2 regions of the Streptomyces sp. NPDC093149 genome follow, and region 1 is predicted to be linked to the other one. Evidence: riboswitches for the same ligand, from Rfam matches in the RefSeq annotation. Region 1 holds a riboswitch; the other holds the start of a gene.
The links. A riboswitch is a leader RNA that binds a small molecule or an ion and turns the genes downstream of it on or off. The one in region 1 is predicted to bind cyclic di-AMP.
Positions count from the first base shown of each region.

Region 1 (7,362 bases):
TTCGACGCCCACGTCAGGCCGTCCACGGCGACCGCCGTGGTCGTCGGTGACCTCACCGGCATCGACCTCGACGCGCTGCTCACCGACACCCTCGGTGACTGGTCGGGCGACGCCGCCGAGCCCCGTCCGGTCCCGCCGATCACCGCCGACGACACCGGCCGAGTGGTGATCGTCGACCGTCCCGGCGCGGTGCAGACGCAGCTGCTGATCGGCCGGATCGGCGCCGACCGGCACGACAGCGTGTGGCCGGCCCAGGTGCTGGGCACGTACTGCCTGGGCGGCACGCTCACCTCCCGGCTGGACCGTGTGCTGCGCGAGGAGAAGGGCTACACCTACGGCGTGCGGGCCTTCGCCCAGGTGCTGCGGTCGTCGGCCCCGGACTCCGCCTCGGGGGCGACCGGTGCCGCGATGCTCGCCATCAGCGGATCGGTGGACACGGAGTCCACCGGACCGGCGCTGGAGGACCTGTGGACGGTCCTGCGGACCCTCGCGGCCGAGGGGCTGACCGATGAGGAGCGCGAGACGGCCGTACAGAACCTCGTGGGTGTCGCACCGCTGAAGTTCGAGACGGCGGCCTCCGTCGCGGGCACTCTCGCCGACCAGGTCGAGCAGCACCTCCCGGACGACTACCAGGCACACCTGTACGCCCGGCTCGCGGAGACCGGAACGGTCGAGGCGACCGCAGCGGTGGTCAACGCCTTCCCGGTCGACCGCCTGGTCACGGTCCTCGTCGGTGACGCTGCGCAGATCGAGGAGCCGGTCCGCGCCCTCGGCATCGGAGAGGTGTCGGTGGTCGCCGGCTGACGGCCGTCGTACGCCGTCGCGGATGCCGGACGACCGGCCCGGCGCGGGAGCGGGCGCCGACCGGCCGGCTGCCCGGTCGCGTGTGACAGACCGCCGCGCGACTGTCACGTTCGATCGGACACCGGCGGAGCCCCCGGCCACGCGCGCGTGGGTCGGCCCGGCGGAGCCCCCGGTTGCTCGGGCCGGCCCGTCGGCGTTCCCGGCCTTGCACGGGCCGGCCCGGCGGAGCGTCCGCAAGAGCAGGTCGCACCGGCTGAGTGCCGGTCGCCCCGGTAGGCCCACGATTCGCCATGGGTGTGCATACCGGGACAAGAGGGAGGCCCTGTGCGTCACGTCTCGCCAGGGTCTCCCTTTTGTCCGTTCTGGGAGGAGGTTGCCTGTCTGCCCTGTGGGATGCGCTACAAAACGGCCTGTCCGTTTGGTGAATGAAAGCGACCCCGCTTAGCGTCGGCCGGGCTGTCCGCCACTCGTATGCCGCAACCGTGACATACCGGGCAGCCATCGCCGAGTCCCCGTCAGGCGCGAGCCTGGGGAGCCGGGGACCCACGCAGTCCCTGGGGTGAATCGGATGCCTGATCCTCGGTGAGGCCGGGGCGTCCGTAGGAGACCTTCCTGCTCCGAACCCGTCAGCTAACCCGGTAGGCGAGAAGGAAGGAAAGGATCAGCCACCACATGGCCTTCACCCGTGCCGCCGGGAAGCATCGTGCCCCGAGCCGACTGACCCGCGGGAGCGCGAAGATCGCCGGCGCCGCGGCTCTGGCTACCACCGGAGTCATCGGTGGCATGGCCTCTCCGGCCCTCGCCGCGGACACCGGGACTCCCTCCGTCAGTGAGACCGGTCTGAACCAGATCATCGCCATCGAGGGCGTACTCGCCGACCGGATCGCCGCCCAGGCCGACGCGCAGAAGCACCAGGCCGATGTCGCGGCCGAGGCGAAGGCGGAGGCCCGGCGCAAGGCCGAGGCCGAGAAGAGGGCGGCGGAGGCGAAGGCCAGGGCGGAGCGCGCGGCCGAGGCACGTGCCGAGAAGGCGCGTGCCGCCCGGTCCGCCGAGCGCACCCGTCTGGGCTCCTTCCAGCTGCCGGTCGCCGGCTCGTACGTCACCACCGGCTACAAGTCCAGCGGCTCGCTCTGGTCCTCCGGCAGCCACTCGGGCATCGACTTCCATGCCGCGTCCGGCAGCACCGTCGTCGCCGTCGGCGCGGGAACGGTCGTCGAGGCCGGCTGGGGTGGTGCCTACGGCAACAACATCGTCCTGCGCATGACGGACGGTACGTACACGCAGTACGGCCACCTCTCCTCGATCGGTGTCTTTGTCGGTCAGAGCGTCGGCGCCGGTCAGCGGATCGGCCTCTCCGGCTCGACCGGCAACTCCACCGGGCCGCACCTGCACTTCGAGGCCCGGACCACGCCCTCGTACGGCTCCGACATGGACCCGGTCGCGTACCTGCGCGCCCACGGAGTCAACGTCTGACCGGCGCTCGTCCGCAACACCCCTTCGAAGGCCTCGGCGTCACGCCGGGGCCTTCGCCGTGCCCGGCATCCGTGCCCGGCATCCGTGCCCGGCATCCGTGCCCGGGATCCGCGCCCGACACCCTGGCTCGACCGCCGAACCGCCCGTGGTGCTGTCCGCCGGGCCGGTCCCGCGCGACCAAAAGATATTCATGAATTTCCATCCGGCATCGGAAATGTGGCCGCATTGCAATAGAGTCGCAGAACAGGCGTCGGTCGGCCGCGTTGCGCGGGGGATTAAGGCGGAGGTTCGGACATGCGCATTCCGGCGCATTCGGTATGCACGGCAATCCGTGACGACATCGTCTCCGGCGTCTTCGAACGCGGCGGCCGGCTCACCGAGGAGTTGCTGGCGCGCCGTTACGGGGTGTCCCGCGTCCCGGTACGGGAAGCGCTGCGCACCCTGGAGTCCGAGGGATTCGTGGTCACCCGTCGGCACGCGGGAGCCTGTGTCGCCGAGCCCACCGAGCAGGAGGCGGCCGACCTCCTGGAGGTCCGGGCGCTGCTGGAGCCGCTGGGCGCCGCGCGCGCCGCGCAGCGGCGCACCGAGGCGCATCTCAAGGTGCTGCGCGGTCTGGTCAGACTCGGTCAGGAGCGGGCCAGGCGGGGTGAGGGAGAGGATCTGCGCTCGCTGGGAGGCTGGTTCCACGAGACGTTGGCGCAGGCCTCGGGCAGTTCCAGCCTGATCGCGACGCTCACCCAGCTGCGGCACAAGATCGCCTGGATGTACGTGATCGACCAGCCGGTCCGCCCGGTGGATTCCTGGGCGGAGCACGGAGCCATCGTGGACGCGGTGGCGCGCGGCGACGCGGAACGGGCGAGGGTGCTGACCACCCAGCACGCCGAGCGGGCCACGACCGTGCACCGGCTGCGCGGCGCCGACCGGCCGGGCCGTCCGTCGGCCGCTTCCCGCGCCGGCCGGGTGAGGACTTCGCAACACTCCGTAAACACTTCAGGTGTTCGGAATTAATAATCACGCCGTATACAAAGGGTGGTAATTCCGTTCGGGTCTCTTCGGGTTGCCCGAATTTACTTCGATCGCCCCTGTGCGGAAAAGAATGGAGCCGCGGTCCCGAATAAGGGTGCCGCGGCTCTCTTGCAGGAAATGGTTCAGACGGTCTCCGGAAGCTCGTCGAGACCTTCGGCGACCAGCTTCGCCAGACGGTCCAGGGCGGCCTCGGAGTCGTCGGCCTCGGATGCCAGCACGATCTCCTCGCCGCCGTGCGCGCCGAGACCGAGCACCGCGAGCATCGAGGCGGCGTTCACCGGGTTGCCATCGGCCTTGGAGATCGTCACGGGTATGCCGGAAGCCGTGGCGGCACGGACGAAGATGGAAGCGGGACGGGCGTGCAGGCCCTCGGCCCAACCGACGTTGACGCGGCGCTCAGCCATGGTTCTGCCCTTCAGGAATCCAATGGTTGTCTAGACCAGTCTCTCATGTGGTGCGCGATGCTCGGGCCGAGCCGCGGCACGCCCAGAACCTGTGCTGCACCGCCGATCGGCCCCCTCAGACTGCCCCGGCCCCAGGCCCTACGCGACCGCTGACGGAGCCGTAGTCTTGGCCCATGCAGCCCTCGCCGGAGCAGAGTCCGCAGCACGCGTATCCCGACCACTGGGAAGCGGACGTCGTACTCCGGGACGGGGGAACCGCGCGGATCAGGCCCATCACCACGGACGACGCCGAACGGCTGGTCAGCTTCTACGAGCAGGTCTCCGACGAGTCGAAGTACTACCGCTTCTTCGCTCCGTACCCGCGTCTGTCCGACCGTGATGTGTACCGCTTCACCCATCACGACTACGTCGACCGGGTGGGCCTCGCGGTCACGGTCGGCGGCGAGTTCATCGCGACCGTCCGCTACGACCGGATCGACGAGCGGGGCAGGCCCGCCTCCGCGCCCGCCGACGAGGCCGAGGTCGCCTTCCTCGTACAGGACGCGCATCAGGGCCGGGGCGTGGCCTCGGCGCTCCTCGAACACATCGCGGCCGTCGCCCGAGAGCGGGGCATCCGCCGCTTCGCGGCCGAGGTGCTGCCCGCCAACAACAAGATGATCAAGGTGTTCCGGGACGCCGGCTACACCCAGCAGCGCAGCTTCGAGGACGGTTCCGTCCATCTCACCCTGGACCTCGAACCGACCGCGGAGTCGCTCGCGGTCCAGCGCGGCCGCGAACAGCGGGCCGAGGCGCGTTCCGTGCAACGGCTGCTCGCCCCCGGATCCATCGCCGTCATCGGCGTCGGGCGCACTCCCGGCGGGGTCGGCCGCACGGTCCTGCGCAATCTGCTCGGTGCCGGCTTCACCGGCCGCGCCTACGCCGTGAACCGCGCCTTCCCCGCCGACCAGGGCACGATCGACGGCGTCCCCGCGCACCGCTCCGTCGGCGAGATCGACGAGCCGGTCGACCTCGCGGTCGTCGCCGTCCCCGCCGACCGGGTTCCGGAGGCCGTGGCCGACTGCGGCGAGCACGGCGTCCAGGGCCTGGTCGTCCTCTCCGCCGGATACGCCGAATGGGGTGCCGAAGGCAGGGAACGACAGCGGGAACTCGTCCGTCAGGCCCGCTCGTACGGGATGCGGATCATCGGCCCGAACGCCTTCGGCGTCATCAACAACGCCGAGGCCGTCCGGCTGAACGCCTCTCTCGCCCCCGAGCCGCCCGCGCCCGGACGCATCGGCCTGTTCACCCAGTCCGGCGCGATCGGCATCGCACTGCTCTCCGGGCTCTACCGGCGCGGAGCCGGCCTCTCCACCTTCATCTCCGCAGGCAACCGCGCCGACATCTCGGGCAACGACTTCCTTCAGTACTGGTACGAGGACCCGGACACCGATGTCGCCCTGCTGTATCTCGAATCGATCGGCAATCCCCGCAAGTTCACCCGCCTCGCACGGCGCACCGCGGCCGTGAAGCCGGTGGTCGTGGTGAAGGGTGCCCGGCACAGCGGCTCCACTCCGCCAGGCCACGCGGTGCCGGTCAGCAGGATCCCCGACGCGACGGTCTCGGCGCTCATGCGGCAGGCGGGCGTGATCCGCGTCGACACGGTGACGGAGATGGTCGACGCGGGCCTCCTCCTCGCCGACCAGCCCCTCCCCGCGGGGCCGCGGGTCGCGATCCTGGGCAACTCCGAGTCGCTCGGTCTGCTCACGTACGACGCCTGCCTGGCCGAGGGGCTGCGCCCGCGCCCGCCCCGCGACCTCACCACCGCCGCCACCCCGCAGGACTTCCGCGACGCACTGACCGAGGCACTCGCCGACGAAGGCTGCGACTCGGTCGTCGTGACGGCGATCCCGTGGGTGGGAGAGGACGGCGAGGCCGAATCGGGCGACGGGGAGGTGCTGGCGACCGCACTGCACGCGGCCGCGGCCGCCGGCCCCGCCAAGCCGGTGGCCGTCGTCCATGTGGAGATCGGCGGCCTGGCGGAGGCTCTCGCCGCGGCCACCAGTACGGTCGCGCTGCCGCGCCCCGTCGCCGCCCCCGCCTCCACGCACACCGGAACCACCGCCTCCGCGCAGGCAACCGCCACCGGCCCCGGGCCCGCTCCTGCGGCACCCGGCCCCGGACCCGGGTCCACCGGCCCCGCGCGGCCCGCGGCACCGCGTTCCGCCGCCACCGGAGCGGACGGAGCGGACAGCCCCGGATCCGGCCCCCGCAACGGCCGGATCCCCGCCTACCCCGCCGCCGAGCGTGCCGTGCGGGCCCTGGCCGAAGCGGTGAGGTACGCGCAGTGGCGACGGCAGGCCGCCGTGCCGGGCAAGGTGCCCGAGTTCCTCGACGACACCATCGACGAGCCGGGTGCCGCCGATCTGATCCATGCCCTGCTCGGCCCCGACCCCGACCCGCGGGGCCGGCCGCTCGCGCCCGACGAGGCGCGGGAACTCCTGGGCCGCTACGGCATCACCGTGCGACCGACCCTCCCGGCCCCCGACCCGGAGGCCGCCGTCGCCGCGGCGGCCCGGCTCGGCTACCCCGTGGCCCTCAAGACCACCGCCCCCCATCTGCGCCACCGGGCCGATCTCGGCGGTGTCCGGCTGGACCTCGGCAACGAGAACGCACTTCGCCGGGCGTACGGCGAACTGACCGACCTGCTCGGCAAACCTGCCGAACTCCAGCCCGTCGTCCAGGCCATGGCGCCGCGCGGCGTCGACACCGTCGTCCGGGCCGCGATCGACCCGGCGGCCGGCGCCGTCCTCTCCTTCGGACTCGCGGGCGCGCCCTCCGAGCTCCTCGGCGACACCGCCCACCGCCTCGTTCCGGCCACCGACCGCGACGCAGCCGAGCTGATCCGGTCCATCCGGGCCGCCCCGGTGCTGTTCGGCTGGCGTGGAGCGGCGCCCGTGGACACCGCGGCGCTCGAAGAGCTGCTGCTGCGGGTGTCCCGGCTGGTCGACGACCACCCCGAGGTGGTCTCCATCGCCCTGGAACCGGTCGTGGTCGCCACCCAGGGGCTGACCGTTCTCGGTGCGAGCGTCCGGCTCTCGCCGCCCCCGGCCCGCACCGACCTCGGCCCCCGCCGGCTCCCCAACTACTGACCCGGGCGGCAGGCTTCGTCATCCGTCGCCGGACGGGGGTGAACGCGCGCCTCCGCTCACCGCTCGGGCCCAGGTCGGCCCTGCGCACAACGTCCCCGGCAGTCGTCCGTCCCCCGTAGGATGGTCCTCATGGCTAAGACCGGTACGACGACCCAGGGGCTGCGCGCGGCGATCGAGCGCAGTGGCTACTACCCGGCCCTCGTGGCCGAGGCGGTGGAGGCCGCCGTGGGCGGTGAGCCGGTCGCTTCGTACCTCGTGCACCAGGAGACCACCTTCGACTCCAACGAGGTGCGGCGCCATGTCACGGTCCTGGTCCTGACGGACAACCGATTCATCGTCAGCCACACCGACGAGCAGAACGCGGACACCAGCTCCCCCACGCCGTACGCCACCACCTCCACGGAGTCGGTCAAGCTGGACCGGATCTCGTCGGTCGTGGTGAGCCGTGTCGTGGCCAACCCCGAGAAGTACGTTCCGGGCACGCTGCCCCGCGAGGTCGTCCTCACCATCGGCTGGGGCGCCGTCTC
Region 1 covers NZ_JBIVON010000004.1:493,280-500,641, reverse strand. Annotated here, with positions in the region: gene ACIQCZ_RS15835 (M16 family metallopeptidase) at 1-804, shown strand, start outside; cyclic di-AMP (ydaO/yuaA leader) riboswitch at 1,297-1,463, shown strand; gene ACIQCZ_RS15830 (M23 family metallopeptidase) at 1,477-2,277, shown strand; gene ACIQCZ_RS15825 (GntR family transcriptional regulator) at 2,572-3,285, shown strand; gene ACIQCZ_RS15820 (HPr family phosphocarrier protein) at 3,426-3,707, opposite strand; gene ACIQCZ_RS15815 (GNAT family N-acetyltransferase) at 3,881-6,835, shown strand; gene ACIQCZ_RS15810 (DUF5998 family protein) at 6,965-7,362, shown strand, end outside.

Region 2 (7,362 bases), on a different contig from region 1:
ACCACGCCGAGCCGGCGCACGCCAAGGGGAAGACGGGCATCCCGGGCGAGCGCAAGGCGGAGCTGATGACGCATCTGCTGAACATCGACCCGCCCGACCACACCCGGCTGCGCCGCCTCGTCTCCAAGGCCTTCACCCCGCGCCGGGTCGCCGCGTTCGCGCCGCGCGTGCAGGAACTGACGGACCGCCTCATCGACCGCTTCATCGCGGAGGGGAAGGCGGACCTCATCCACGACTTCGCGTTCCCGCTCCCCATCTACGCGATCTGTGATCTGCTCGGCGTGCCGCGCGAGGACCAGGACGACTTCCGGGACTGGGCGGGCATGATGATCCGCCACGGCGGCGGCCCGCGCGGCGGGGTGGCCAGGTCGGTGAAGAAGATGCGCGGCTATCTCGCCGAGCTGATCCACCGCAAGCGGGAGAACCCGGGGGACGATCTGATCTCGGGGTTGATCAGGGCCAGCGACCACGGAGAGCACCTCACCGAGAACGAGGCCGCGGCCATGGCCTTCATCCTCCTCTTCGCCGGCTTCGAGACGACGGTCAATCTCATCGGCAACGGGGTGTACGCCCTGCTGCGCGACCCCGTGCAGCGCGAGCGGCTGCATCTCTCCCTCGATGCGGGGGAGAGCGATCTGCTGGAGACCGGCATCGAGGAACTGCTGCGGTACGACGGCCCGGTGGAGCTGGCGACCTGGCGGTTCGCCACCGAGCCGCTGACACTCGGCGGGCAGGACATCGCGGCCGGTGACCCCGTGCTCGTCGTGCTCGCCGCCGCCGACCGCGACCCGGAACGCTTCGAGAACCCCGACACGCTCGACCTTGCACGGCGTGACAATCAGCACCTCGGATACGGGCACGGCATCCACTACTGCCTGGGGGCACCACTCGCCCGGCTGGAGGGACAGACCGCGCTCGCCACGCTCCTGAGGCGCCTTCCGGACCTGCGGCTTGCGGTGGAACCTGCCGATTTGCGGTGGCGTGGCGGACTCATCATGCGCGGACTGCGCACGTTGCCGGTGGAGTTCGAGCCCGGGGTCCCCACGACAGAAGGTGACGCTCTGTCAACTCTGTGACTTTCACGTGATCTGTGCTGCATCGACTTGTGACACGCGTTCGAGTCCCGCTAGGTTCACCGTTCGACTCACCAGTCACTCGTCAGTCACACGGAAGGCAACCTCATGGGCTCCGCGAACGGCAGACACCGTCGCCCTCGTCAGGCACCCGCCATCGTCGTCGCCGCGGGCGTGACCGGCTCGGCCATCGCCATCCCGCTGCTCGGCGCGGCCGGCGCGCACGCGGCCGATGCCACGACCTGGGACCGGGTGGCCGAGTGCGAGAGCGGCGGCACGTGGAGCGCCGACCTCGGCAATGGCTCCTACGGCGGCCTGCAGTTCTCGCCGGAGACCTGGAAGGCGTACGGCGGCGAGTCGTACGCCCCGCGTGCCGACCTCGCCAGCCGCGCGCAGCAGATAGCCGTGGCCCAGAAGGTCCTGGCCGACAAGGGTCCGCAGGCGTGGCCCAGCTGTGCGGTCATCTCCGGTCTCGCGGCGGACGGGGCACTGCCGGGTGTCGATCCGGGGATCGCGCCCCCCGGTGAGCCGACGAACGGCGCGGAGCCGGCTGACGGCAAGTCGGCCACCCCCTCCCATGCCGCCGCGCCGTCGGACAAGGCCGGCGGCGCCTCGGGTGTCCAGGGCAAGTCGGCAGGCAAGTCGGCAGGCAAGTCGGCGGGCAAGTCGGCGGGCAAGAAGGGCCACTCCGCGAAGCCTTCGGCCACCGAGTCGGCCGCCCCGTCCTCGGGCCCGTCCGACGATGCATCCGATTCGCCCCGTACATCCGACTCGTCCAATGGTGTGAGCGGCAAGCACCGCGGCGCCCCGGCGCCCGAGGAGGGCCCGGACGCGAACGGTGGCGTCGACCGCGAGTCGGGTCGCCATGCCTCCCGTGGCGGCGGTGACGCCCGCGACGCGGGCGCGTCGGCTGTCGACGGCACGTACGCCGTCCGTTCCGGTGACAACCTCTGGGCGATTGCTGACGCACAGAAGGTTCCCGGCGGCTGGCCCGCCCTCTATGAGGCCAACAAGGGGACGGTCGGCTCCGATCCGGACCTCATCCTCCCTGGCCAGAGCCTCCGTCTCGATGTGAAGGCCGACTGAGGGCAGTCTGAAAATCGGCTAATAGAGCCTCAAAAACTGGGGTAGTTCAGGGGCCTATGTCCGCTTATGTGTAAGTGAGACATGGGTCTCTTTGCGTCAACTGGCGTGTCGCGCCTGGGGAGCCCTTCCGTATCGCCTCCGACCTGCGGAAACGATGGTTCCTCAGATGCAAGTAAGGGCTGATTGTCCGATGTGTCCGTCGTTGAATGTGGGGGTTGCCTGTGTTTACGGTCGGAACCGCTCGCACCGCGGGCCCCGTCGATCGTCACGCCGAATCCTGCCGTCGGTCGAAGGGAACAGACGCGTAAAGCGCCGTAGGCAGGAGCGGGGGACCCAGGTAGGCGCCGGCCCGATCGCCGAAAGGCGGATCAGGGACGGCTTGGGGTGAAGTCGCGTGCTAGGACGTGCGACCGGGCAACTCACTTGGCCCGAACCCGACAGCTCACCTCGTAGGCGTCGGTGAGGAGAAGTTCCATGCTGTTTTCCAGCAAGGGCAAGCACCGCCGCCCGTCCAAGGCCATCCGTGTCGCCACGCTCGCCGGTGTCGCCGGTACCGCCGTCGCCGTCCCGCTGATGGGTGCGACCGGTGCCTCCGCAGCCTCCGTCGCGACCTGGGACGCCGTCGCGCAGTGCGAGTCCGGTGGCAACTGGTCCATCAACACCGGCAACGGCTACTACGGCGGTCTGCAGTTCTCGCAGTCCAGCTGGGCCGCAGCCGGCGGTACGCAGTACGCCCCCCGTGCCGACCTGGCCACCAAGGCTCAGCAGATCGCCACCGCCGAGAAGCTCCTCGCCATGCAGGGCCCGGGTGCCTGGGGCTGCGCCGCCGCCGGCAACCTGCGCAACGACGGTGTGGACCCGGGCGTCGACACCGGCTCCTCCTCGAAGACCGGCTCCGGTGCCACGCAGCAGCAGAGCGCCCCGGCCGCGCCCAAGCAGCAGTCGCAGCCGGCCCAGCCGAAGAAGGCCGAGCGCACCGAGGCCCCCGCCACCAACCGCTCGGACCGTTCCGCCGCCCCGCAGGCCGAGTCGAAGAAGACCGTCACCACCCCGACCGGCGAGAAGGTCAAGAAGGGTGACGGCGAGTACAAGGTCGTCGCCGGCGACTCCCTGAGCCAGATCGCCGCCGACCACAAGGTCAAGGGTGGCTGGCAGCGCCTGTTCGAGCTGAACAAGGACATCGTCAAGGACGCCGACCTGATCTACCCGGGTCAGCAGCTGCACCTGACGAAGTAGTCCGGGACCTCTCCTCCCTGAGCACCCCGGCCCGGCGCGCATTCCCCCGTACGCGCCGGGCCGGGGTTTCCGTGTGGCCCCCTGCTTCTGCGGGGCGCGCCACCTGTGCGTGTTCGGCGGCTCCGTCCCGGCGGGGCGCGTCGTCCCCGTATCGCGTCCGTGCGGGCGGGCCCGTCTCGCGTCCGTATGGGCGGGGCCGGTCCGCGTGGGGCGGGTCCCGGGGGTGGCCCCTGCGGTGCGTGATCGTTCAACTTCTGTAGTTACTGGCCAGTAAAATTCTGGCTGTTTGCCCCGCAATACTCGCTCTTGGGTCCTTTTTCGTCCCAGGGGACGGGCGGTCGTCCGACTGAGCGGGCCGGGCCGGTTAGGCTCTTGTCGCAAGGCCAAAGTGACCCTGCACAACCAGTGTCATATCCCAGAAGGAGATGCCTCGTGCCGTCCATCGACGTCGTCGTAGCCCGGGAAATCCTCGACTCCCGGGGGAACCCCACGGTCGAGGTCGAGGTTGGCCTCGACGACGGCAGCACGGGCCGTGCTGCCGTGCCGTCCGGCGCCTCCACCGGTGCGTTCGAGGCCATCGAGCTTCGCGACGGTGACCCCAACCGCTACCAGGGCAAGGGCGTGGAGAAGGCCGTCCTCGCCGTGATCGAGCAGATCGGCCCGGAGCTCGTGGGTTACGACGCGACCGAGCAGCGGCTGATCGACCAGGCGATGTTCGACCTGGACGCCACGGAGAACAAGGGCTCGCTCGGCGCGAACGCCATCCTCGGCGTCTCGCTGGCCGTCGCCCACGCCGCCTCCGAGGCCTCGGACCTGCCGCTGTTCCGCTACCTCGGCGGCCCGAACGCGCACCTGCTGCCCGTTCCGATGATGAACATCCTCAACGGTGGGTCGCACGCCGACTCCAACGTGGACATCCAGGAGTTCATGATCGCCCCGATCGGCGCGGAGTCCTTCTCCGAGGCCCTGCGCTGGGGCGCCGAGGTCTACCACACGCTGAAGAAGGTCCTGAAGACCAAGGGTCTTTCGACCGGTCTCGGCGACGAGGGCGGCTTCGCGCCGAACCTGGAGTCGAACCGCGCCGCCCTGGACCTCATCGTCGAGGCCATCAAGGAAGCCGGCTACGTCCCGGGCAAGGACATCGCGCTCGCGCTCGACGTCGCCGCCTCGGAGTTCTACAAGGACGGCAAGTACGAGTTCGAGGGCAAGTCCCGCTCCGCCGCCGAGATGACCGAGTACTACGAGGAGCTCGTCTCCGCGTACCCGCTGGTCTCCATCGAGGACCCGCTGTACGAGGACGACTGGGCCGGCTGGAAGGTCATCACCGACAAGCTCGGCACCAAGGTGCAGATCGTCGGCGACGACCTGTTCGTCACCAACCCGGAGCGCCTGGCCCGCGGCATCGAGGAGGGCTCCGCCAACGCCCTGCTCGTCAAGGTCAACCAGATCGGCTCGCTGACCGAGACGCTGGACGCCGTCGAGCTGGCCCAGCGCAACGGCTTCAAGTGCATGATGTCCCACCGCTCCGGCGAGACCGAGGACGTCACCATCGCCGACCTCGCCGTCGCGGTGAACTGCGGCCAGATCAAGACCGGCGCCCCGGCCCGCTCGGACCGCGTCGCCAAGTACAACCAGCTGCTGCGCATCGAGGAGATCCTCGACGACGCCGCGGTGTACGCGGGCCGCTCGGCGTTCCCGCGGTTCCGCTCCGAGAGCTGACCGGCTCAGCACTCCGAGAACCGATCGGCACAGCGCTCCGCGAGCACGACGAGCGCGACGCTCCGCGAATCGTCAGGCGCGGCAAGGGCTGACCGCAGGCCCTCACGGGCCGAAGGCACCGGCCTCCGTCCGTCCCCGCACTCGGTCCCGTACCGTGTGCGGGGACGGACGTGCGTAATGGGGAGGCGGAGACATGGCCGCGAAGGACCGGGACCGGTTCTCCACCGCGACCCGGCTGCGGCTGCTCGGTGAGCAGACCGCCGCCCGCGTCTACCGGTCGCAGAACCGCCGCCAGGCCCGTCGCTCCCGGCTCACCGGCCGGGCGGCCTTCCTCGCCCTGGTCGTCTGCTCCCTGGTGGTCGCGCTCGCGTACCCGATGCGGCAGTACGTGTCGCAGCGCGACGAGATCGCCGACCAGGAGCGCCGGGCGCAGGAGGCCCGAGCCCGCACCGAGGAGCTGCGTGACGAGAAGGCGCGCCTCCAGGACGACGCGTACATCAGGCAGCTGGCCCGCAAGCACCTGCACTACCTTCTCCCCGGGGAGACCGGTTATACGGTGATCGACCCCGACGCGGTCAAGGAGCGCAACGGCGAGACGGACGATTCCGGCCGGCCGTGGCACTCCAACCTCTGGGACGGCGTGGACAGCGCCGACCGCGACTGACTTCCTTCTTCCCCTCTGCAGAACCGCAGTTCGAGCAGCCCGATCAGAACCTAGGCAGGCATGGAAACCCCCCCTCCGCAGACCGAGTCCACCGCGCCCACCGAGGCGGACATCGCCGCGTTCCAGCAGCAGCTGGGCCGCCCGCCGCGCGGGCTGCGCGCGATCGCGCACCGCTGCCCCTGCGGTAATCCGGACGTGGTCGAGACGCAGCCCCGGCTGGAGGACGGTACGCCGTTCCCGACGACGTACTACCTGACGTGCCCGCGTGCCGCGTCCGCGATCGGCACGCTGGAGGCGAACGGCGTCATGAAGGAGATGACCGAGCGCCTCGCCACGGACCCGGAGCTGGCCGCCGCGTACCGGGCCGCGCACGAGGACTACATCGCCCGGCGCGACGCCATCGAGGTCCTTGAGGGCTTCCCGAGCGCCGGTGGCATGCCGGACCGGGTGAAGTGCCTGCACGTGCTGGTCGGGCACTCGCTGGCCGCCGGGCCCGGCGTGAACCCGCTGGGCGACGAGGCGATCGCGATGCTGCCCGAGTGGTGGCGCAAGGGGCCGTGCGTCTCGCCGTGCGGCGCGCCGGACGAGGACTGACCGTTCCCCTCCGGGGGCTCTGCCCCCGGACCCCCGCTCCTCGATCGTCGGAGGGGCTCGAACGGGGGCTTTTGCCCCTGACCCCGCCCCTCGATCGCCGTAGGGGCTCGATCCGGGAGTACTTCATGACCCGCGTGGCCGCCATCGACTGCGGTACCAATTCCATCCGACTGCTCGTCGCCGACGCCGACCCGGCCACCGGCGAGCTCGTCGAGCTCGACCGGCGGATGGAGATCGTCCGCCTCGGCCAGGGCGTCGACCGCACCGGCAGGCTCGCGCCCGAGGCCCTGGAACGCACGTTCGCCGCCTGCCGCCGGTACGCGGCGGTGATCAAGGAGCACGGGGCGCAGAAGATCCGTTTCGTCGCCACGTCCGCCTCCCGCGACGCGGAGAACAGGGAGGACTTCGTCCGTGGGGTGCTGGACATCCTGGGCGTCGAGCCCGAGGTGATCAGTGGCGACGAGGAGGCGGAGTTCTCCTTCACCGGAGCCACCAAGGAGCTCGCGGGCCGCGATCACCTCGCGAAGCCGTATCTCGTCGTGGACATCGGCGGCGGCTCCACCGAGTTCGTCCTCGGCGACGATCACGTGCGGGCCGCGCGCTCCGTGGACATCGGCTGCGTCCGCATGACCGAGCGGCACCTCGTGCACGACGGTGTCGTGAGCGATCCGCCGGCCCCCGACCGGATCGCCGCGATCCGCGCCGACATCGACGCGGCCCTCGATCTCGCGGAGGAGAGCGTTCCGCTGACCGGGGCCGCCACTCTCGTCGGTCTCGCCGGGACGGTCACCACGGTCGCCGCGATCGCCCAGGGGCTTGAGGAGTACGACTCCGAGGCGATCCACCACTCCCGGATCACCCTCGAACAGGTCCGGGGGATCACCGCGCGGCTCCTCGCCTCCACGCACGCCGAGCGCGCCGCGATCGGTGCGATGCATCCGGGTCGGGTCGATGTGATCACCGCCGGGGCACTGATCCTGCTGGCCGTCA
Region 2 covers NZ_JBIVON010000006.1:91,579-98,940, reverse strand. Annotated here, with positions in the region: gene ACIQCZ_RS19660 (cytochrome P450) at 1-1,076, shown strand, start outside; gene ACIQCZ_RS19655 (transglycosylase family protein) at 1,182-2,159, shown strand; cyclic di-AMP (ydaO/yuaA leader) riboswitch at 2,460-2,630, shown strand; gene ACIQCZ_RS19650 (transglycosylase family protein) at 2,634-3,395, shown strand; gene eno (phosphopyruvate hydratase) at 3,828-5,114, shown strand; gene ACIQCZ_RS19640 (septum formation initiator family protein) at 5,308-5,778, shown strand; gene ACIQCZ_RS19635 (DUF501 domain-containing protein) at 5,839-6,372, shown strand; gene ACIQCZ_RS19630 (exopolyphosphatase) at 6,498-7,362, shown strand, end outside.
Region 2: linked by a shared signal. The riboswitch ahead of ACIQCZ_RS19650 (transglycosylase family protein) and the one ahead of ACIQCZ_RS15830 (M23 family metallopeptidase) in region 1 are both predicted to bind cyclic di-AMP.